2 regions of the Pseudalkalibacillus sp. R45 genome follow, and region 2 is predicted to be linked to the other one. Evidence: riboswitches for the same ligand, from Rfam matches in the RefSeq annotation. Region 2 holds a riboswitch; the other holds the start of a gene.
What was found. A riboswitch is a leader RNA that binds a small molecule or an ion and turns the genes downstream of it on or off. The one in region 2 is predicted to bind glycine.
Positions count from the first base shown of each region.

Region 1: it holds a riboswitch for glycine, as region 2 does, so the genes downstream of both, gcvT (glycine cleavage system aminomethyltransferase GcvT) here and ACTWQL_RS15970 (serine dehydratase beta chain) in region 2, are expected to answer to the same signal.

Region 1 is NZ_JBQQCL010000007.1:56,511-68,406, reverse strand. It holds gene gcvPB (aminomethyl-transferring glycine dehydrogenase subunit GcvPB) at 1-851, opposite strand, end outside; gene gcvPA (aminomethyl-transferring glycine dehydrogenase subunit GcvPA) at 848-2,191, opposite strand; gene gcvT (glycine cleavage system aminomethyltransferase GcvT) at 2,211-3,305, opposite strand; glycine riboswitch at 3,692-3,781, opposite strand; gene ACTWQL_RS13515 (DEAD/DEAH box helicase) at 4,031-5,710, shown strand; gene ACTWQL_RS13510 (YqhG family protein) at 5,688-6,485, shown strand; gene ACTWQL_RS13505 (YqzE family protein) at 6,803-6,979, opposite strand; gene ACTWQL_RS13500 (shikimate kinase) at 7,016-7,531, opposite strand; gene comGG (competence type IV pilus minor pilin ComGG) at 7,516-7,896, opposite strand; gene comGF (competence type IV pilus minor pilin ComGF) at 7,893-8,354, opposite strand; gene ACTWQL_RS13485 (hypothetical protein) at 8,320-8,601, opposite strand; gene comGD (competence type IV pilus minor pilin ComGD) at 8,633-9,100, opposite strand; gene comGC (competence type IV pilus major pilin ComGC) at 9,066-9,380, opposite strand; gene comGB (competence type IV pilus assembly protein ComGB) at 9,400-10,272, opposite strand; gene ACTWQL_RS13465 (type II secretion system F family protein) at 10,187-10,432, opposite strand; gene comGA (competence type IV pilus ATPase ComGA) at 10,419-11,495, opposite strand; gene ACTWQL_RS13455 (DUF2626 domain-containing protein) at 11,781-11,896, shown strand, end outside.
Region 2 is NZ_JBQQCL010000009.1:100,254-112,149, forward strand. It holds gene ACTWQL_RS15940 (class I SAM-dependent DNA methyltransferase) at 1-525, shown strand, start outside; gene ACTWQL_RS15945 (STAS domain-containing protein) at 715-1,578, shown strand; gene ACTWQL_RS15950 (hypothetical protein) at 1,639-1,941, shown strand; gene ACTWQL_RS15955 (DUF6154 family protein) at 1,952-2,212, opposite strand; tRNA gene ACTWQL_RS15960 (tRNA-Gln) at 2,334-2,408, shown strand; gene ACTWQL_RS15965 (oxidoreductase) at 2,632-3,738, shown strand; glycine riboswitch at 3,880-3,977, shown strand; glycine riboswitch at 3,978-4,051, shown strand; gene ACTWQL_RS15970 (serine dehydratase beta chain) at 4,119-4,616, shown strand; gene sdaAA (L-serine ammonia-lyase, iron-sulfur-dependent, subunit alpha) at 4,633-5,607, shown strand; gene ACTWQL_RS15980 (iron-sulfur cluster biosynthesis family protein) at 5,540-5,848, shown strand; gene ACTWQL_RS15985 (hypothetical protein) at 6,209-6,388, opposite strand; gene ACTWQL_RS15990 (alkaline phosphatase family protein) at 6,569-8,137, shown strand; gene ACTWQL_RS15995 (GNAT family N-acetyltransferase) at 8,213-8,683, shown strand; gene ACTWQL_RS16000 (nucleoside deaminase) at 8,739-9,128, shown strand; gene ACTWQL_RS16005 (DUF899 family protein) at 9,269-10,174, shown strand; gene ACTWQL_RS16010 (glycoside hydrolase family 13 protein) at 10,221-11,882, opposite strand.

The DNA.
Region 1 (11,896 bases), on a different contig from region 2:
CCGCCACCGCCGTGTGGGCCGGTGAACGTCTTATGAAGGTTCAAGTGAACAACGTCAAAGCCCATGTCGCCTGGACGTGTTCTGCCCATGATCGCATTCATATTCGCACCATCATAATATAACTTTCCGCCTGCTTCATGGACAATACGTGCCATATCTAGAATGTGCTCTTCAAAAAGACCAAGCGTATTCGGATTCGTCAGCATTAGGGCTGCTGTATCCTCGCCGACCACACGCTTTAAGTCTTCCAGGTCGACTAGACCGTTTTCATCTGACTTGACCGTTACAGCCTCAAAACCTGCAACCGTAGCAGAAGCTGGGTTTGTTCCATGTGCTGAATCTGGAACAATGACTTTCGTACGTTGATGATCCCCATTCTGTTCATGATAAGCACGGATCATCATCAAGCCTGTCCATTCTCCATGAGCACCGGCTGCTGGTTGAAGCGTGACTTCATCCATTCCTGTAATCTCTTCAAGTGAAGTTTGCAGGTCATAAAGCATTTCCATCGCACCCTGTACCGTGTCTTCATCCTGATAAGGGTGGATGTGAGCAAATCCAGGAAAACGAGCTACATCCTCATTAATTTTCGGATTATATTTCATCGTACAAGATCCAAGTGGATAGAATCCAGAATCCACACCATGATTACGTTTCGATAATGCGGTGTAATGGCGCATGATTTGAAGTTCAGATACTTCAGGCAGTTCCGGCTCTTCATCACGGAGATATTCAGAATCAATCATTTCTTCAATGGGAGTTTCAGGCACGTCTAATTCAGATAAGCTATAACCTACCCGTCCTGGTTTAGACAATTCAAAAATGAGTGCTTGGTTTTTTTTGTTGCTCATTGGACTCCCCCCAATTCTTTTACAAAGGCATCGATTTCTTCTTTCGTGCGCTGTTCCGTTACAGCGATCAACATATGCTGATCAAGATCCGGGTAATATTGTCCGAGATCGTAACCACCGACAAATCCTTTTTCCAAAAGCGCTTTGTTTACTTCTTTGACCGGTTTGGAGACTTTTACGACAAGCTCGTTGAAAAAGGCACCTTTAAAACGGACATCCATACCCGCTTCTTCAAGCTTTTTCTTTGCATAATGAGCTTTTTGAAGGTTCTGTACAGCGATTTCCTTGATTCCTTTTTTACCTAAAGCTGTCATTGCAACCGAGGCAGCAAGCGCGTTCAAAGCCTGGTTCGAACAGATATTGGATGTCGCTTTGTCACGACGGATATGCTGTTCACGAGCTTGCAGTGTAAGAACGAAACCGCGTTGACCTTCTTCATCGGTCGTTTGGCCGATTAGACGTCCTGGCACTTTACGCATCAATTTCTTTGTGGTCGCAAAATAACCACAGTGCGGTCCACCGAATGCAGCTGGAATACCGAATGGCTGAGCGTCACCAATGACGATATCTGCGCCAAGTTTTCCAGGCGGCTTAAGTGCGCCCAAGGATAGCGGGTTACTGGATACAACGAACATTGCTTTTTCTTGATGAACGATTTCTTCAATTTCCTTCAAAGGCTCGATTTGGCCGTAAAAGTTCGGATATTGGACGATGACACAAGCTGTATCTCCATCAACAACACCTTTTAATGCTTCCAAATCCGTTGTTCCATTCGTTGCTTCTACTTCCACTACTTCAAGGTTCGGCCCTTTCGCATACGTATGAAGAACACTCAATGCTTCAGGATGGACACTTTTCGAAACGACAACCTTCTTTTTACGCGTATGAGCAGCACTCAAGAAAGCTGCTTCTGCCAGGGCTGTTTGTCCATCGTACATCGAAGAGTTGGCAACTTCCATTCCGGTCAACTCGCAAATCATCGTCTGGAATTCAAAGATTGCTTGAAGTTCCCCTTGTGAGATTTCAGGTTGATACGGTGTGTAAGCCGTATAGAATTCAGAACGCGAGATCACGTGATTGACGATCGATGGGATATAGTGATCATACACTCCTGCTCCAAGGAAGGAAGCATAGTCCTTTGTATTTACGTTCTTTCCAGCTAATCCAGACATCTTCTTCATCAAATCGTTTTCCGGGATTGCCTCTGAGATGTTCAAGTCGCCTTTGAACCGTACATTTTCAGGGATATCATTAAACAGTTCATCAATCGAATCAATTCCGATTTCTGCTAACATTTCCTTTTCGTCTTGCTCTGTCATTGGTAGGTAACGAAATTTCACCTTTTATTCCCCCTCTTGATTAACGTTTATAGAAAGGTGCTTTTACGACTTCTGCTTTCAAGCGTCGTTTACGGACTTGGACTTCGACTTCTGTTCCAAGTTCTGTGTACTTCGAATCGATCAAAGCCAACCCAAGGTTCTTACCTAGTGTAGGAGATTGCGTACCAGTGGTGACTTCGCCGATCTTTTCATCATTTTTGAAAACGTCATAATGTGTTCGTGGAATCCCTTTATCTATCATTTCGATTCCGACCAATTTCCGTTTAAGTCCATCTTCTTTTTGCTTGATCAACGCATCTTTACCGATGAAATCAGCTTCTTTTTTCAGCTTGACTGCGAAACCGATCCCTGCTTCCAATGGTGAAATCTCAGCTGTCAGCTCTTGACCATATAAAGCAAGCCTAGCTTCAAATCGTAAAGTATCACGTGCACCAAGTCCGATTGGAAGAACCCCAGCTTCTTTACCTGCTTCTAAAATGGTTTTCCATAGCTTGGCAGCATCTTCACTGTCACAATAGATTTCAAAACCATCTTCACCTGTGTAGCCTGTGCGGGATACCAATGCTTTCGTACCGTCGATTTCCACGTCTTCCGTAAACTTGAAGAAACCAATTTGAGATAAATCATATTCTGTAAGCTTCTGTAGTACTTCCTCTGCCAGTGGTCCTTGTAATGCTAATTGAGCAACTTCATTCGAAATGTTCTGAATTTCAACATTCCCTTTCTGGTTGTTCACAAGCCAGTCATAGTCTTTTTCAATGTTTGCAGCATTAACGACTAAAAGGAAATCATTTTTCCCACGCTTATATACAAGAAGATCATCAACTGTCCCGCCATCTTCGTAGCACATTGCGGTATATTGAGCGCCGCCTTCTTTCAACTTCGAAACATCATTGGTCATTACATATTGTAGAAAACCTTCAGCGACCTCACCCTTAACTGTGATTTCACCCATATGGGAGACATCAAACAACCCGGCTTTAGTCCGTACTGCTGCGTGTTCTTCCTTGATACTTGAGAACTGGACAGGCAATTCCCATCCACCGAAATCGATTACTTTCGCTCCATATTCTTTATACAGCTCAAACAATGGTGTTCGCTGTAGGGATGACATGAGCATCTCTCCTTCAATTTTAAATTTTCAGCTGATCGTGTATGTCTTTGCTCGTTTGTTCAATAAGTCATACCTTTAAGACCTGTTAAAAATCACGCTTCCCCTTAAAGAAAACTTGGCTTAGCCAAGCCTAAGCGTTGGCTGAGCCTTAGTTCCTCGAAAAAGCAATCGCTTTTCCTTCGTGCGGAGTATTGCTTCCGAAGCCACCAGCTTGTGCGCTTATATTGAAGGAAGCATTTATACTTTCTTTAAATGAAAAAAAGAGAGGACAAAGAAGACTTTTTAACAAGCCCTCTCTGTCCTCGTACCTGAAAGTTTGATCGCAGAAGAACGTTCCACGACTTTCCCCTTTGGTGGCTTCGCAATTGAAGCACTCTCCAGAGCTGCGTCAAACAAGAGTCCGTTTGCCTGAGAGATTCACGATAAGCTTGCTCCTTCGGCGCTACCTTAAAGGTAGACTCTCCCCTTGTTCTCACTCGCAAATATGTGATTGAACTTAAGAAATTCACACTCTATAAAGACGAAATCGATAACAGCTATTATATTTCTGGGTTCGCTTGTTCATACTAAGTATGAATCTAGTTATATCTTATCATCGAAGAACGTATAATCGCAATTATCTTTTCCATGAAAGCGTTCTATTTTCAATATAAACGAACATTACATACAAAAGAACTATGATTCGTTCGATAATCAACCTAATTTAACAGAAAGGGTTTTCGTGTATGACTTTTAATATCGAGCATGATCAATCCTGGAGTACAGATTTCCTTAAACGCTTGGACGAAGATGGTCCATGGGCAAATTGGGAGCTTTATAAACTTGCTTTAGAAGCGGAAAAAAGTTTAGTTATCGATGATTTTCTTGGGCTGCAAGCGCCGAAGCATATTCCGCATGTCCAAATACTTCCTCATCAATTGGAGGTTGCACGAAAAGTCATTGAAGATATGAATGGAAAAGGAATCCTGGCAGATGAGGTCGGTCTAGGGAAGACGATTGAAGCAGGATTGATCACGAAAGAATACATGATTCGCGGGTTAGCGAAGAAAATTTTGATTCTTGTCCCAGCTTCACTCGTTCTGCAATGGACACATGAATTGAATACGAAGTTTCTCATTCCTGCTGTCCCGCAAAAGAAATCGTATGTGTGGGAACAATATGATGTAGTCGTCTCCTCGATCGATACTGCAAAGAGAAGCCCGCATCGTGAAATCGTTTTGGATCAGGACTATGATCTTATCATCATAGATGAAGCACATAAGCTGAAAAATAAGAAGACGAAAAACTATGAATTCGTCCAACACTTAAAAAAGAAATATTGTCTTCTTTTGACTGCCACACCGATTCAGAACCGTATTGAAGAAGTTTTCAATCTTGTTTCATTATTGAAACCGGGCCACCTCGGTAATGAAGAGTATTTTGATGAAGCATACAGATCCGGAAAATACGATGTTCAAAATGAGGTAAAACTCAAGCAGCTGATCAATAAAGTCATGGTACGGAACAGACGGGAAGATACTGGCTTGAAATGGCCGAAACGTTTTGTCAAAACGGTACCTATAACACTTTCACCGACCGAGCGTAAACTCTATGAATCCATCACTGAAGCTCGAGCGAATACAGCATATGAACAACAACATGCGTTTTCCACAATCACCTTGCAGAGGGAAGTCTGCAGCAGTCGTGAAGCGGTTTTCCTCACATTGAAGGCGATGTCCGAAAAAGAGGGGATCAGTGAAAATGCTAGACAGACCGCGATCTCATTGATGCATGAAATCGAGAATGTTGATCGCAATTCGAAAGCCGAGAAAGCACTCGAGATCATCCAGTCCATTGATGATAAAGTAATCATATTTACAGAATACCGAGCAACACAACTATATTTACAATGGTACCTCCAACAGCATGGCATCAGTTCTGTTCCATTCCGGGGAGGATTTAAACGGAACAAAAAGGATTGGATGACGCATCTTTTTAGAAACCATGCTAAGGTCTTGATTGCGACTGAAGCAGGTGGTGAAGGGATCAATCTGCAATTTTGCCAGCATATCATCAACTACGACTTGCCATGGAACCCGATGCGGATCGAGCAACGGATCGGACGTATACACAGGATCGGTCAAGAACATGATGTCTACATTTACAATTTTGCAACTGAAAATACAATTGAAGAACATATCCTTAGACTTTTATATGAAAAAATCAATCTATTTGAAAATGTGATCGGAGATTTGGATGAAATCCTCTCTCGTGTGGGTATGAAGAACATTGAGCAACACATACGTGATATCTTTTGTGAATCCGACACAGATGGTGAAATCAAGATCAAAATGGACAATTTGACATCATTATTGACCTATTCCAATGATGAGGGGGATGCTTATGCTTCAGAAGGACATTCATGAATTTTTGGATCGTTATTTCACAGCAAATGAATGTGAGATCCTTGAACGCCGAGACAACCATCTGCTTCATGTACAGCTAACGATTGAACTGGATAAGCTATTGATGAACCGCCCTTTTTATTGGCATTATCAAGAGTTGACAGGGGCAGATCCGAATCCGATGAAACTGATGTTGAAGACGGAACAAACAGAAGATGATACGGAAGGTGAATTCATTCACTTCGGGTCGCCGAGGCTGCACCAGATTTTCCAATCGACTCGTCAGCTCGGCTCATATATCCGGCTTTTCGAGAACGTCCAGCAGAATGAAAGTTCGTATGTCCCACTGGTTCCGTGGCTAGGCTTGAATATAAAGGTCTCGTATCAATGTGATCGGAAGAAGGATTTTCTCCATTCGATCGGTTTAAATCTGATCAATGGGATGATGGTGAGTGAATTTCAGGGCTTATTGGAATCTAAACCTTTGACCCCGAAAATTCCGGACTATTGTTACACGATGAGTTCCTTGGTCAAACCTGTCAGCGGCATCAAAAGAATCGAACAATACATCGACCACGTCATTGAATCCGATGATCCACAATGGTCAATTGAAGCCAGAAAACGGTGGAAGGAAGATGAAGAACTGTTGGATCACTTTTATCAGGATGCTGAGGAACTCCCGGAAAGCTATCATTTGGAGAAACAAGCGCTGAAAGACCTTTATGAACCTAAAGCAGTCGTACAAATCATCAACGGCGGCATGTTCTATCTGTCTAATAGTACAATGATGAATTAGAGCTCTTTCAGCAAAAGCGGTAGTAGCTTGCAAATAAGTTAAATGCAAAAGCTCTTTTTTAAAGATTGTTGCTTTTGAGTCATTTTTTAAAAAACACCTTTTGCAAGTTGATTGGAGAGCAAGGTGCGAGACTCCTACGGGATCAGCGGGACAGGTGAGACCATTCAATGTCGCAAAGCGACGAATGGGCTCACCGCACGCCCCGAGGAAAGCGAACATCCTGGAGCGGAAATCAACGACTTTCAAGAGCAACAAAGTTTGCGAACACAGCCAATGAAAATGAGGGAGCGACCAAGATGGCCGATCCCTCATTTTTTTCATTTTCGTTTTATGAACATTGTAATCGCCATCGGTAATAAACCGAACCATTTAACGGAACGTGGCGGTTTATGTTCTTTACGTGTTTTTCTCTGCTCTACCCGGTCTTTCTTGGGTTGATCTACATACCGTACAAATTGTTGCGTCAGGAATTTTACGAAATCATTCGTCGACACCGAAATCACCCGTTTTTATTACTCATTTTAGACAATTTAGAGTGTTTTTATCCATGCAACAATTTCTTCTGCAATCTGGTCGACAGACTTTCCATCTGTTTGAATCATTAAATCAGCGTCCTCATAATAAGGTTGTCTTTTCTCAGCCAACTGTTGAATTTCATTTTTCGTTTTCCCTTTTGCGAGGGGGCGATCATCTAGCTGTGAAAGCCTCTCATAAATCGTGTCGACTTCCGCTTCTAAATAGATGACATATCCATGCTTCTTCATATGAGTGCGATTTTCTTTCCTTACAACCGCTCCCCCACCTGTAGTAATGATCACATCAGATGTAGGTAATTCTTGAAGTGCACGCTGCTCTTCATCTCGAAAATAGACTTCTCCTTTTCGTTCAAAAATGGAAGGAATCGCCCAAGCCAATTTCTCTTCAATATAGTTATCCAAATCAATGACCTGAACATTCATCTTTTGTGCTAATTCTTTTCCTACTGAAGTTTTTCCTGCTGCCATGAATCCTGTTAAATAGATTGCTTTCACTATACCACCATCCATTGTACAACTTCTTGGTTAACATAATTATAATACAATAAACCTGTCTTTCTTCCACTTTCGTTCAACTGTAGATCAAAACGGACTGCATAAATGTCATCCGGCATTTGGGTGACTTTGTAATCCACTATTCCATATGGGAAGCTAAGGGAACCTTCATCGTCTGCCTGGATGTTTCCGGACAGAAGGTTGTTGAAAACTTCATCTCTTGCTAATTCTAATGTAACATCAGCTTTAAACCAAATGAGACGTTTTTCATGAAACTGTCTTTCACTATCCAAGATTTTGATATTATACATCGTTACCGATAGAAGGATGAGAGAGATGATGATAGAGAAAGCAGTCATGTAACCCCCTTCCTCTTTCATGGTGTCCTCCATTGATTGAGGTAGGGTTGAATGAGAATCGCTTTATGTGTGAATGAACGTTCATGAGCCTGGACAATCAGTTCCACAGAATACTGATCATGCTCCGCTCGAAAACGCTGGATGTCCTGTAAGATGACTTCAAAACCAGCCCCATTTACCTTCCGGACAATGCGATCACCATATTTCTCATAGGATATTTCCTTTCCATCAGGCTGCATCAAATATAACCGATCCCAACGCTTTTCAACACTGATTGTTCCTTGCAACTCTTTATCGGCCTGTTCAAAAAACAAACTGATTTCCTGATGATTAAGAGGTCGTCCACTTGTAGAAAATATCGCAGAAAACATCAACGGAGTCAACGCTGCCAATGTGAGAAAAATAGTTAAAGATATAATCATTTCCAAGAGTGTATAACCACCTTCATGCTTTGCCACAAATTGACTTTGCTCGTCCATTCGCTCCAATCCAATCTAAACAAATTTCAATATGGTCTGATTCCAATCTGTTAGTGGTGACGTTATATTCTATCCCATTCACTTCTAGTAACCTTTCTTCTGGCTCTGACTTCCCTATTTTCCAATCCTGTAGTAAAGTATGGCATTTTTCAATTGCAAACTCCTCTTGTTTGATAGTAATCCTTTCTGAATATATACCGGTAAGATGAGGGGTAATCCAAAATACGGTAAACATAAATATACTCATACCAAGCATGGCATCAATAAGGGTGAAACCACTACAACTTTTCAATATAAAAACGGCCCTTTCCGAGAAGAAAGACGATCTTATAGGTTTCTTTTTTGGTACGTAACAACATCGTTCCTCCTTTTTGGATCGTCCCATTCACCCCATATTCCAGTTCCAAACTTGAAGTCAATTCTTCAAAATAAACACCTTCAGGAAACTGGATGGTCTTGATTTTTTCCTTATTCCTGGAGTCTGTTTCCAGGGTGTATTGTTTACTTGCATTATTGAATTTGATCTGTACTTTGATTTGTTCTGTTAAAGCATATTGTTGAGCGTAATGCAGATCAGACGTCAGCAGTTGGATGAACTGTTTAATCTCCCTGCTATCCTTCATCGGAATCATATTGATGACAACTACACCAGTCATGACAACAAGTATCGAAAGAACCATCATAAGCTCGATCATCGTATAACCTTTTTCATTATGGTCTGCTGACTTTTCCGGTTTCTGAATCATAATTTAAGACCTCTGAATCTCCTGGACATTTTATTTCATCTGAATCAATATAATCGGTCAGTTGTTCAAGATTTTCGGGCAAGTTATCATGTTCGACTTGATAAGCTGCCACCTGGCTCTGTACCAATTGAACGGTAGCCTCACAACTTTTATCTTTTACGACATCATTGTTCTTAGTCATATTCGGAACTGCAATCAACAACAGAATCGAAATGATGAGAATGACAATCAACATTTCGATCAATGTAAATCCATTTTCATACGAACTCTGATCACCCATGGTATTTCTCCCTTCTTATTCAAAGTGATTGAAAGAGTTGAAAAACAGGAATCATCACTGACAGGAAAAGAATCAATACAATCGATCCGATCACTGCAAACATGACAGGCTGAATGAGCGTTAACAATCCTCTCAGCCGTTCCTCAGCATTCTCAAGTAACATTTCACTATAGAGCACCAATTCTTCACCTAATTTTCCATTAGACTGGCCAAAGAATGTGACCTGGGCGAGCTCTGGTAAAAAGTAAGGTTTTTCCTCAAAGGCTTCACTTAAAGATTTTCCTTTCCTCAAATCGGCTTTAAGGATGGTACCTTCTTCCTGGAAAAAGATCGAAAAGCTCTGTTGTTCAAACAGTTGAAGCGCATTTGTCAACGACAATCCACCTTTCAACAAATGACCGATTTGAAATGAAAAATATTGTGTCAAAACAATCTTCAAAACCTCTCGCACGAAAGGAAACCGTAACCAGAAACAGATTTTGTCATGGGCGCTTTTATGTTTGAAGCGAAAATGGAGAATAACAAACAGCAGAATGAACAATGTGAGAGTCAAATAGATGAGGACTGGGATGAATTCTAGAAACGTAATTAAATAGAGGGTGTGTGCAGGGAGGGAGAGGTTTACTGATTGAAAAAGCTTCGAAAACTGAGGAAATAGGAATTTAAGCATGAAAAACATCATTACACTCAAAGTCCCGAGAAGGACTGCAGGATAACGGATTGATTGCAGGAGTGATTTCTTCAACTCTTCACGTTTTTGAAGAATGCAACTGCCTTCAAGTAATCCGAATGAAAGATTTCCTTGTTCAGAAGCAAAATAAAGGTAACCTAATATATCTGAAGGAATTCTTTGCCCTTTCGAGAGACTCGAATAAAGGTTTTCCTTTAACAAGGTCTTCTTTGATCGTTTTGATCGTAGCGGAGGCATTACGTTTATTTTGAAGGCTCAGTAACGTCAGCGATTCGGAAATCGAATATCCTTTATCAAGTAAGGTTCCGAGATTTTTCAGAAAGACTGCTTGCTGGGTGCTATTCCATTTATGCCTTCTCATAACGGCTATCTTTCTTAATGCTAAATGGCTGCATGGGTGTAAATCCCATTGCCATCGCACGAATTTGATAATCATGCAGATGAGGGAATTGTTTTAGTTGGTCCTTTTTGTTTTCAATTGCAGTCATTGTTTCTTCTAGTATTTCTCCATATAAGGTTTCATAGATCCCCATCCGGCGGTTCTCCCTCCTCATCATGCAATAAAAAGAACATTCCCCGCTACAATATTGACAAGTCATATCACATAACCTTTGTGAAACGATTCCAAGTAACGTTTGCTTCAAGTCCTCAAATTTCAATCCAAATTCTAGTAGCCGATAGAGACATCCAATGGTGTCTTTGGCGTGAAGTGTCGATAAGACGAGATGACCTGTAAGAGAGGCACGTATCGCTAAATGAGCCGTAGCTTCATCTCGTATTTCTCCGATCATGATGACATCTGGGTCGTGACGTAAAATCGACTTGAACCCATCTAAATAGGTTACCCCTGCTGGTTCATTGATTTCAATTTGCAGCAAGCTGTCCATTCTTTTTTCAATAGGATCTTCCAGAGTGATGACCTGTCGTTTCATTTGATATTGGGATTCTTTCAATAAGGAGTAGAGGAGGGTTGTTTTTCCAGACCCAGTGGGACCTGCGAACAATATTAATCCTTGAGATCGTGTGAGAAGGTTGTAAATGTTTTTGAGTGTATTTGGGAAAATAGAAAGCTTTGAGTAGGTATTTGCATCATTTTGAGGCAGAATTCGGATAGCTAGAGCTTCGTTGTAAGCTGATGGTAAAGTAGAAAGCCTTAAATGAATATTGCCATTTAAGGGGAGATAATGATGAATTGAACCGTTCTGGGGCTTTCGCCTTTCACCGATATCCATTCCTGCTAAGTACTTGAAGTGGGATATGAGGCGTTCACTTTGTTTCAACGGCACTTCTTCAAGGGTGAATAATCGTTGGTCGATTCTTGCTTGAATGGTAGCAAACCGATGCTTCGGAATAACATGTAGATCGGTTGCACGCATTGAAATAGCTTGTAATACCAATTTTTCACTCTTTGTTTCGACGTTTATTTCTATAAAACCACCTTCTTTCGGGAAGTATATGACTAGTTCGACATTTTTAAAAATTATCCTCTTTTTTATATTAAAAATCCTGTATATTTTTTCAAATTGCCATTATACTATATGTAGCTTGGAATTATTTATAGCATCGACACAAAATTGACATAGCAATTGTAATTTACTTTTTTCATTCATTTGATTTATAATACTAAAAGAGTCCATTTATTTTGGATGGAAAATCGTTAAATGCACTTATCTATCCGTAATGATCATTGCTGCAAAGGAGGATTACATATGGCAAGAATGTACCGCATGATGGGATTTTGGACGGCAGTCATCGCTGTAATGGCTTATGTTGGTGATATGCAAGCGTTTTCCCTTCTGTTCGTAGGACAAACGGTAATGTTTGT
Region 2 (11,896 bases):
AGCTATCATGGGGTGGATGGATCAGAGAAGATGATTGAAGAGGCTGAACGAAATTTAATGGATACAACAGCAACCTTAGAGCGAGCTGATCTTAATGAAATACAGATTGAAGCGAACACGTATGATCTGGTTGTTTCAAGGTTCGTCTTCCATTACCTCGCTGATGTGTCGGAGCTTTTTCGAAAAGTCCATCATGGTTTGAAAGACGGGGGAAGTTTTGTGTTCAGTGTACAACATCCTGTTATAACAGCTTCAACGAAGAGCGCTGACGGAAAACAACGTACAGACTGGATTGTGGATGATTATTTTAGCCAAGGTGAACGAACAGAACCATGGATCAACCAACCCGTTACGAAATATCATCGCACCACAGAACAATATGTCAACGAATTACTCCAATCAGGGTTTTCGCTGGAAAATCTGAAAGAAGGGACCCCTGAACGGCACCAGTTCAGCTCACTAGAAGAATATGAACGTCGCAAACGGATACCGCTATGCCTAATCTTAGCGGCAAAAAAACGTTAAAAGTGCCAGGCACCGAATGAAGCCCTTAGAGCCCCAAGCACTCCAATTCGGTGCCTGGCACCAATCAGAACGTGTTGTGTGCCAAGGGGTTTGAAATGGTGCCTGGCACTTGAAAATTTTTGCAGGGTTATTGGGTTTTCTTGAAGAAAACTATTGTAGAAAATTATTTGATAAAGGGGTAGGAACGATATGAATCAAGTCGAAGAGACTGACAGGGTTACGTTTGTAGCAGAAAAAATACTAGAAAATAAACAGAAGATTGCTGATGATATCGTCAGGCTACGATTGGAAGCTGTTCAATCCGATAATGAATTCTTTATGAAGGATGCTTTGGAAGAGAGAGCATTGAGTTTGGTGGAATTGATCGGTACCAATTTGAAAAAAAGTGATCCTGCTGATTTCAATGAAGCGATCAGTTGGGGCAGCGAGAAAGGAAAAGAAGCTGTCGTGAAAGAGGTACCGATTACTGAGGCTCTTCAAAATACATTTTATTATCGAAAAGCGATTTGGATGTACATTGCGGAGATTGCAGAACAAGAAAGGCTAAGTGGGGAAACGATCATTAAAGTAGCGAACAGCTTGGATCCTGTATTGGACCAGGCGGTATTTGGATACAGCAAAAGTTATGTAGAATACAACCTGGAAGTCGCAAACAGGTACCAAAATACATTGATAGAACTTTCCGTACCGGTCGTACCTTTGTTTTCAGGTGTAGCAGTATTGCCGCTCATAGGTGATATTGATACAAATCGTGCAAAATCCATACAAGAAAAAGCGTTGGAACGTTGCGAGGAGTTGAAATTAGAGCGCCTGGTCATCGATTTATCTGGTGTTGCTGTTGTTGACACGATGGTTGCGCATCATATTTTCCAACTGGTCACTACGCTTAAACTCCTTGGTGTCAAAGCTTTAATTACTGGAATACGCTCAGCGGTTGCAATAACAGCTGTGAATTTGGGTATCGATCTTCAGGAATTGAATATTTATACTTCTTTACAGCAAGCACTTGATGCCCTGGGGTATGGTTTGGTTCGCGAAGAAAACATCAAATAATCAGGAAGGTAGGATCATATCAATAAATACATCAACTGGAACATCGTCCTGTTTTTACTTTTGTTACAATGGTTAGTCACTCCCTTCGGAATGCCCAACCCTGAGGACTTGTTATTGGAACGGGTCATGCTCGGACTTATTCTATTTTTTGAACTGATCAACGAATGGAGAAAGCTCATTCAGACGAAAGATGTGTTCGGGTTATATGCGCTGTTTATAGGTTTTTTGCTTACAATCCTTATTGTGGATTTGCTTTTAAAAGGTTATCAATCATTTGCATCAGCGATATTTGGGGTTGGGATGACCTCTTTGTTTGATAGGTACAAAAAAGATTTTAAAGCAGCACAGGAATACCAGCAATAACAGTAATTTGTTATTGAATAAAATCGTCTGTGTAATCCTGCCCAAGGGTTACACGGCCGATGCCTTCTTCTGCTAATTTTCTCTGTAGCTGTTCTAGTATAAATAGCGTGACCATTTCATTCAATTCTTCATTGGACAGTTCTTCTAGTTGCTCGAAAATTTCTTCTCGTGATTTGGCTTCCATCAGTCCGTAGACGATTGGATACATATCTTCTTCATCAGCTGAAAAATGGTATTTGAAGGTATTATAAATTTCATCGACCAATTTCATCTATCATCACCTCAAGGTTAATTTGCCCTTGACGACGCCCATCATTCACGTGTAAAATCTTGAAATTTTTCCGCATATTTTTTAAAATAATAATCATAATAGAAGATGTGTTCAACATTAGTGGGCTATAGCCAAGCGGTAAGGCAACGGACTTTGACTCCGTCATGCGCTGGTTCGAATCCAGCTAGCCCAGCCATACATAATGACACCCTTGATGGGTGTTTTTTTTATATTTGAAGAAAGTATAAATACTTTCTTCAATATAAGCGCAACTAAGGTACAGCCTGTGCTAAAGCTTGGTGGTGCCAAGTTTTCTTTATTGAGCGGATTGTTTGATACTGTATAGAACGCCTGTTACTGTAACGTTAACTGATAAAAAAGTATATCTACTCACTTTATTAAAGAAAGAGGGATGAATGATGGATCCACTATTTAATACAGGAAAACTAGGTAAAGTTGAATTAAAGAACCGTTATATGGTAGCACCGATGACCCGTGTGAGTGCGGAAGGCGAGGGACTAGCAAATCATCGGATGGAAAAGTATTATGAACGATATGCAAGAGGTGGTTTCGGTACGATTATCACAGAAGGGATTTATCTTGATGAATCTTACAGCCAGGGTTATCACAACCAACCTGGGATCGCAAACGAAAAACAAATGGAGGCATGGCGATCTATTGTTGAAACAGTTCAACATCATGGGTCTAAAATAATCGCACAACTCATGCATGCTGGGAGTCAAGCACAAGGGAACCGTTTTACAAATGAAACGGTCGCTCCTTCATCAATCACTCCAAAAGGAGAGCAGCTCCCTTTCTACGGTGGATCTGGTCCGTATAAAGAGCCGAAAGAACTCACGCTGGATGAAATTGAAAATGTGAAGAATTCCTTTGTAAAGGCAGCTATCTATGCCAAAGAGGCTGGATTTGATGGTGTCGAAATCCACGGAGCCAATGGCTATTTACTTGATCAATTCTTGACCGATTATTTGAACCATAGACAGGACCAATACGGTGGCTCCCTTGAAAAACGACTTCAATTCATGCTTGAAATCATCGACGTTGTGCGTCAAGCAGTTGGAGATGACTTTATGGTGGGGATTCGAATCTCACAAGGGAAAGTGGCTGATCAGGAATATAAATGGCCGAATGGTGAGAAAGACGCATTTACGATTTTTTCAAAGCTTGGTGAAACCACCCTCGACTACATTCACGTTACAGATAGAGATGGTTCTGAACCAGGCTTTGGAGTTGGAACGAAGACGCTGGCTGAGGCAGCCAAAGTATTCAGTCGTCTCCCGGTCATAGCTAATGGGGGATTAGGAGAGCAGGAGAAAGCACGGAAACTGATTGATCAAGATCAAGCGGATTTTATCAGCCTTGGTACAACCGCCTTGGCCAATCCGGATGCACCTAATCGCATCAAAAAGCAGGCTCCTTTAAAAGAATTCAATGCAAAAGAAATACTCATGCCGAAAGCTGAAATCAAAGACATTGAGTTGAAGGAAGAAATCATTACTGGTTAGAACACGGGAAAGATTAGCCACGTCGCATTTGGATATTCGTGGCGACTTTCCTTTTTCACATTGGTAAGTGTAAGCGGTTTCTAAAACGATTGACAAATAGGGTCGAAATCCGACATAATGGTATAAAATGAATATATGCGAATGAAGATCGTGGGAGAGTCGGACATTCCGACACCGAAGGAGCAAGTTCCAGAAAACCATGGAACAAATCTCTCAGGTAAACGAACTGCGATCGGACGCATCTCTGGAGAGCGCGAAAGCCACCAAAGGGGTAACCAATAATCTCTCAGGTAAAAAGGACAGAGCGGGTGAAATCACCTTCTTTGTCCTTTTTATTTTTTGTGTAAAAAAATAGCTCTCTTTGAGAAGGAGGCATTACAATGGGCTACAATAGTTGTTTTGATATAATCGGGCCGATCATGGTTGGTCCATCAAGTTCACATACAGCAGGCGCGGTTTGGATCGGCAGAGCGGCTTATGAACTTTTAGGCGGTGTGCCGGACCATGTTGAAATCAAGTTATTCGATTCTTTTGCGGAAACTTATCAAGGACATGGTACAGATAAAGCTATCCTTGGCGGTTTGCTAGGCTTCGATACAGAAGATACTCGAATCAAACATGCATATGATTTTGCCTCAGATGCCAATCTGAACTATGAGTTTGTGTTAGAGGAAAATTGCAAGGAGTTCGATCACCCGAATGTCGCGATTCTGACCGTTCAACTGGGAACCCGGAAAATAGTCATCGGTGGTGCGTCTGTAGGCGGAGGACTTGCTGAAATTTTCAGGATCAACAATTACAGGGAATTAGATATACCTGTAAGCACGTTTGACGATTTGAAAAAGATGGTCCGACGTATGGACGAAGAGGTTGCATGAAAGGGAGATGAGCGGTATGGATATCCAATCAACAGCCGATCTGCTCGATTTTTGCGAACGTGAAAATAAGACGATAGCTGAAGCGATGATCGAGCAGGAGCATGTGAAATCGGGAAAATCGAAGCAAGAGATTTTCGACATGATGAAAGAGCGATTGATGAAGATGCAGCATGCAGTTGAAGAAGGGTTAGAGGACGCATCAGAAGCACCGAGCGGAATTTCCGGCGGTGATGCCGTGAAAATGAAAGCCTATATTGAAGCGGGCGACGTTTTATCAGGTTCGATCATTAGTGATGCCATGGCTTGCTCAATGGCAACTTCAGAAAGTAATGCTCGCATGGGTGTGATTGTTGCTACCCCGACAGCTGGTGCTGCTGGGATTTTGCCAGGTGTGTTATTTTCCCTTCATAAAAATACCGACATGGAGCTAGATGATCTGGTCATGGGGTTGTTCACAGCAAGTATGCTCGGTTATATCATAGCTAACCGATCGTTCATCTCCGGTGCAGCAGGCGGTTGCCAGGCGGAAGTCGGCTCAGCAACTGCGATGGCAGCAGGTACGATCGTGGAATTAAAAGGTGGATCACCAAAGCAGGCGGTTCATGCTACAGCAATGGCGATGAAATCCTTGCTCGGGCTCGTCTGTGATCCTGTCGCTGGGTTGGTTGAGGTACCATGCATCAAGCGGAATGTCATCGGAACCTCGATTGCATTTTCTTCAGCAGATATGGCACTCGCTGGAGTGGAAAGTAGAATTCCATGTGACGAAGTGATCGATACGATGTATGATATTGGTAAGAACATGCCACGCCCTCTAAAAGAGACAGCATTAGGAGGATTGGCGATCACGCCGACAGGTCAGAAGGTGAAAGAGCGGCTATTCTCAAAAACCGGTCTTGTAAATCGACTGGGAGGAGGAAATCATGATGAACCTCAAAATAACGGAAATGGCACTTCACGAACTGAAAAAGCTGAAGTTGGCAACAGATAAAATTCTCCGTATCGATGCTGAAATGCAGGGTGGGTGCGGAACGATGATGAAATTCAAATTGATTGAAGACGATTCACGAAAGAGTGATTCAGTCATCCGATCAGAAGGGGTCGAGTTCTACGTCGATCATTTTACAAAACGGAATCTTGATGATGAATTGACATTGGATTACCATTCAGAGACAGGCTTTGTGTTCGAGTCTGAATGGGGACCCATGGGACTTGAATGTCATCTTGCTTGAAAACCGCCCGCCGTTTCGGGTGGTTTTTTTGTAGGTGTAAAAGAAGGCTTTGAAATTGCTCAAGATGACTCCCACCCATTCAAATATGGAAAGAATTGCGCGCAATTCTTCCTTTTATCAACACAAAAAGCCTAAGACGAAGGCTGTCAGAAGAGCTTATGTGCTTTACTATTAGTGCTTAAGCGTGAGTGTTGTACTGGGGATAAAAGATTGGGGTGGTGACGCGTTTAGGTTTAGGTTTGCACGTTAGGATGCGGGTCTATTTTACTGAATTGCTCAAGTTGCCCCGAAATTACTAAAGTTTGCCTAACGTTCACTAAAAAAAGTACTGACCCGGTTCAAGTCAGTACTTCGTTTAGGTTACTGCATTTGGTTCGTTGTTTGGTTAGACTGACCAGCAGCCATGCCACCCATAGTTCCCATTCCTGGAATCATGTTTTGCAATTGGCCACCTTGTTTTCCTGACATCATGTTGTAAGCAGCAGCTCCAATACCTACAGATGCGATGATAGGCAGCCATTGAATGTTTCTTCTGTTCATTTTGTAAATACCTCCCTTACTCAAGTGAACGAAAGACATTACTTATTGTGTTCTTCCGTGACCCCAACATGTTAGTAGAACAATCCCATTTTTACATGTAATAAGCATAAAGGCGAAAAATAGGATAAAGCAATCTGGGTACCCTAAGAATAAATTACTGACAAGGGATGTTAATGTTTAATGGTAAAACGCAGCTTATTTATTATCAGTATTTTACTGATTGTATTTTCCATATATGTGTTCGGGTTTGCCACTTCACCAAAAGCCCTCGAGAAAAATTCAGGTGGTTCGTCTTCCAAGCCAGTCGTGCTTTTACTGGTTGATTCGTTGATGGAGAAACCTTTACAGCAAGCAATTGAAAAAGGCAAAGCGCCAGCAATGGAATTTTTGATCGAAAAAGGACAGCTGCGATCTGAAGTGATCAGCTCTTATCCGACCATGTCAGTAACTATTGACAGTACACTTTTGACAGGAACCCATCCGAATGAGCATGAGGTGCCAGGACTCGTTTGGTTTGATGAAGCGGAGAATCGTTTGATCAATTACGGTAGCGGAAAAGGGGAGATTTACCGGCTTGGCGTCAACCAGGTTGTTGAAGATGGATTGATCAACTTGAATAAAAGCCATTTGAATGGTGACACGCAAACCCTATATGAGGAATTGTCCAACAATGAAAAAGATTCCGCATCCATCAACGGGCTCGTTTTCAGAGGAAAAAAAGAGCATGTACTGCAGATCCCTCAGGTTGCACAAATTTTTAATATGATTCCCCAAAACACTACAGTGAAAGGTCCACCTATATTATCGTTAGGTGCTGTCTCATACCATAACCCAAAAAACCGGTTGAATAACAATGCTTGGCAGGCGATGGGCTACAATGATAAATTTTCGGCGAAAGAAGTGGAGCATCTGATTAAAAAGGCCCAGCTCCCAGCTTTCACACTCGCATATTTTTCAGATATGGATCAATCTGTACACGAGAAAGGGCCGATGGATCTCGAAGGCATCGCTAAGTTCGATGAGCAGTTACAATCTATACTGAATTTGTATGATAGTTGGGATGAAGCGATTGAAAAAGTCACCTGGCTGGTGTACGGGGATAGTGCTCAATCGAAGATAAAGGATGACAAACAAGATGCTCTCATTAAACTGCGATCCCTTTTAAAAAAGTACCACATCTGGGAAATCGGAAGTCCCCTGGAGAAACGTGATCAGATCGTTTTGGCAGTAAACGAGCGAATGGCCTACATCTATCTAAAGGATGAGCGGGTACTCGTAGAAGATGTGGTTACTGAATTGAAAAAAGATGAGCGGATCGGCTTCATCGCCTGGAAAAATAAAAGGAAAAATCATGTAATAGCTCCGGGTTCGGATAAAATGCTGACCTTCGCCCCTGGCAGCAATTATGTAGATGAGTATGGTCAATCGTGGGAGTTGGACGGTGATTTCTCAGCAATGGATCTTACAATAAACAATGGACGCAAGATTGACTATGGTGATTATCCGGATGGGCTGGCAAGACTCTTTGGTGCACTGCATTCCCATGAAGGACTATTCATCATCGTGGATGCCGAACCAGGGTACGAGTTTTTCGATTCCCACACTCCGACACACATCGGTGGTGGTGGGCATGGATCATTGCACAAAGCCGATTCTGTAACGCCTCTAATTATTACTGGTACATCGAACGCTCCACAATTTGATCGTGTTATAGACTTCAAGAAATGGATTTTATCGATGACGAAGTGAAGGTGATTAAAGGAAAAAAGGATACAAATGCCGAAGAAGATTTTTTAAGGAGCTAAAGTAATAGGAGAGGGAAGAATGGTTAAATTCATACCGAATAATAAAAGCATGATCCAAACCGAGCTGGAGATCATGAACTCGAACCCGCAGTTTAACCTCTGGTCAACTGATAAGTCTTTAATGGATGATGCTGATGTTTTAAAGGAGCATGAGGAAAGCGAACAATTAGGATCGATGCGTTGGATCGTTCAATATGGGGAGGATATGACCGGACTTATCGATTACTTACCGGAGAATCCTAAGGATGGCTTCCCCTGGATCGGTTTGTTTGTCGTACATAGTGATTTTCAAGGAACAGGTTTAGCGAGTTCGGCTTATGCGCTTTTAGAAGAGAAATTGAAAAGCTATGGTCACACTGAGATCCGACTGGCTATTTTAGAAAAAAACAAACCAGGAAAACGGTTTTGGGAAAAACAAGGCTTTGAAAAATACAGTGACGGCGAGTTGGATGGCAGGAGGATTGAAAAGTGGCGGAAAGAATTGAAATAATGAATGATATGGAATGTGATCGGTATTTTCTTTAGATAGCAATGGAAGAGGTGAAATTTTTGCATGTGGACGAAATCGTGTCCATTCGGAAATGGATGCCACTGCTCATGCAGAAATTGATGTGATTCGCAAAGCAAGGGAAGCAATGATAAAAACCTCTAATGAGCGTCAGTTCACGTTGTACACGACTGTCGAGCCTTGTGTCATGTGTTCTGGTGCCATTTATTTAGCTAACATCAAACGAGTAGTTTGGGCACTGGATGATAATAACTTTGGAGGGTTTCGTGAATTGAGACAACATTCAAGATATGAAGCACGACTAAAAAAGATCAGAACCACTTCCATGCCTTTTGATGATATGGCGAACCTCCAACGCGACCGCATGATTCGATGGGATCTAAGGAGAGGGAAGCAAAATCACTGGCCAGAAGTGGTCATTCAGTAATTTCATCGTTTTTTCTCATGGCTTTATTAAATAAATTTACTGACAAAAATTCAAACCATCTTTTTACATTTTAAAAAAGGAGTCTCCTGATCGATGCAGAATTTACCTAGTGGATTCTAAATTTGTTAGGAGGTATTTTTATGCAAGCGCAAACCTTGATTGAAGAAATCAACCAATTAGGTGAAGAACTCCTAAAAAAGAAAAAACAGCTGGCAGAATTGAGAAGAGAAGTACCTGAAGAGCGGGTTGAAAACTACAGATTCAGAAATAAAGAAAATGAAGAAGTAACACTTGAGGAATTGTTCCTTGATAAGGACGAATTGATTGTCATCCATAATATGGGGAAGGGCTGTAACTATTGCACGTTATGGGCTGATGGATTTAATGGTGTCTATCATCATCTGATCGAACGGGCTGCCTTTGTTGTAAGTTCCCCGGATGAACCAAGTGACCAGGAGGATATAGCAGCAGAACGCGGGTGGAGGTTCCCGATGGTTTCGACGAAAGGGACGACCTTTAAAGTAGACATGGGCTATGAAAAAGATGGCTCCTATCATCCAGGCGTTTCTACTTTCCGTAAAAACGAAAACGGTGAAATCTTTCATTATGCAGACGCACCCCTCGGCCCAGGAGATGACTTCTGTTCGGTTTGGCCTTTATTCGAACTTTTGCCAGGTCGTGAGGGCTCCTTTCAGCCGAACCGTAAAATCAATCAAAGGTCATCACTACAGCTGACCAATAATGTCGCGATCCAGGTGAAAAATTACCCTGTTGCCATTGAATTTTATGAAAAAATAATCGGTATGAAACCTGAAAGAACCCTGAATAATGAAACAAAATTATCCTTCAACGGAATGAATTTTTATATGGAAAAAGCGGATGACAACAATGTTTATTTCGAGTTTTCGACCGATGATTTTGAGGGCATGAAAGAGCTGTTGTTGGAACAGGGATGCAAAGTTACGAAGGAATACAATGAGAAAAGCATCATGGTTGCTGACCCCTATGGCATGAAGTTCCACCTCTTTGAGAGCAGCAATCGGTAAATTTGAAGGGCTGACCCAGCGAATCGGTCAGCCCTTTCCTTATAAATTAAACCAGATACACTTGAGCTTCGAAAGGTTTGAGGGTTACAACATCTCCACTTTCGTCGATTTCATCATAGTTCGTGAGGATAAGTTTTCTGTCCGGACCAGCTTTTACCTCATTAAAATCAAACTTCGCTTCATTGTTGGATAAGTTTGTGATGATCAAAGCCTTTTGTTTATCAACCATACGGCTATAGACATAAAGCTTCGGATGCTCCGGCAATAATAAATCATAATTTCCGTAAACGAGCACATCGTTTTCCTTACGCACCTGGATCAATTTTTTGTAATAGGCCAAGACAGAATTCGGATCATCCTGTTGGTTCTCCACATTGATTTCGGTGTAGTTCGGGTTGACGCCGAGCCACGGTTTGGAATTCGAAAATCCACCGTATACACTATCGTTCCATTGCATCGGTGTCCGGGAATTGTCACGGCCTTTCGTCCAGATGACCTCCATCAGTTCTTCATGTGTCTCCCCTTCACGAAGCCCTTCTTTATAAAAATTCAGCATCCCGACATCATTGTACTCCTCAATAGAAGGGAACTTCACATTCGTCATCCCGATCTCTTGCCCCTGATAGATATAAGGTGTACCTTGCATTAAAAAGTAACAGGTAGCCAATGCTTTTGCGGATTCCTTGTGATATTTCCGATCGTCGCCGAAACGGGAAACCGAGCGGGTCTGATCATGATTTTCAAGATAGAGTGCATTCCAACCTCGATTTTCCAATCCCTTTTGCCAATCAGTCAGGATCTTTTTAAAATGGATCAGGTCGAATGTCGTGTCATTTCCTTTCTCCCAAAGCCCCATATGTTCGAATTGGAAGATCATATCGAAGTACCCATTTTCTTCACCTACCCAATCTTCCGCATCTTCAATTTTCACACCATTGGCTTCGCCGACGGTCATGATGTCATAGTTATCAAATGTCTCCTTCTTCAATTCTTGAAGGAAGACATCGATGCCTTCACGGTTCATATGACCATCGAAGGAAGGGACGTATCTTTTATTTTCGGGGTTCGGCATATCAGGGAATCCGGGAACCTTTTTGATATGGCTGATTGCATCGACACGGAAACCATCGATACCTTTATCAAGCCACCAATTGATCATATCGTAAACTTCTTCACGGACCTTTGGATTTTCCCAATTCAAATCAGGCTGTTTTACATCAAAAATATGCATGTAATACTCATCCGTTTTCTCATCATACTTCCAGGCAGAACCGCCGAAAATCGATTCCCAATTATTCGGTTCGCGGCCATCCTTCCCAGAATGCCAAATGTAGTAATCACGATATGGGTTGTCTATTGATTTCCGCGATTCGATAAACCATGCATGCTCATCAGAGGAATGGTTGACGACAAGGTCCATGATCAATTTCATTCCGCGTTCATGAGTCTCAGCCAATAATTGATCGAAATCCTCCATCAAGCCGAATTCATCCATGATACCTTTGTAATCGCTGATATCATAGCCGTTATCGGCGTTAGGAGATTGATAGATCGGGCAAATCCAGATAACATCAATGCCAAGATCCTTCAGGTAATCCAATTTTGAAATCACGCCTTGAATATCGCCGATCCCATCACCATTGCTGTCTTTGAAACTGCGCGGATAGATCTGATAAACAACACTTTCTTTCCACCATTTTTTAGCCATATATTTCTCTCCTC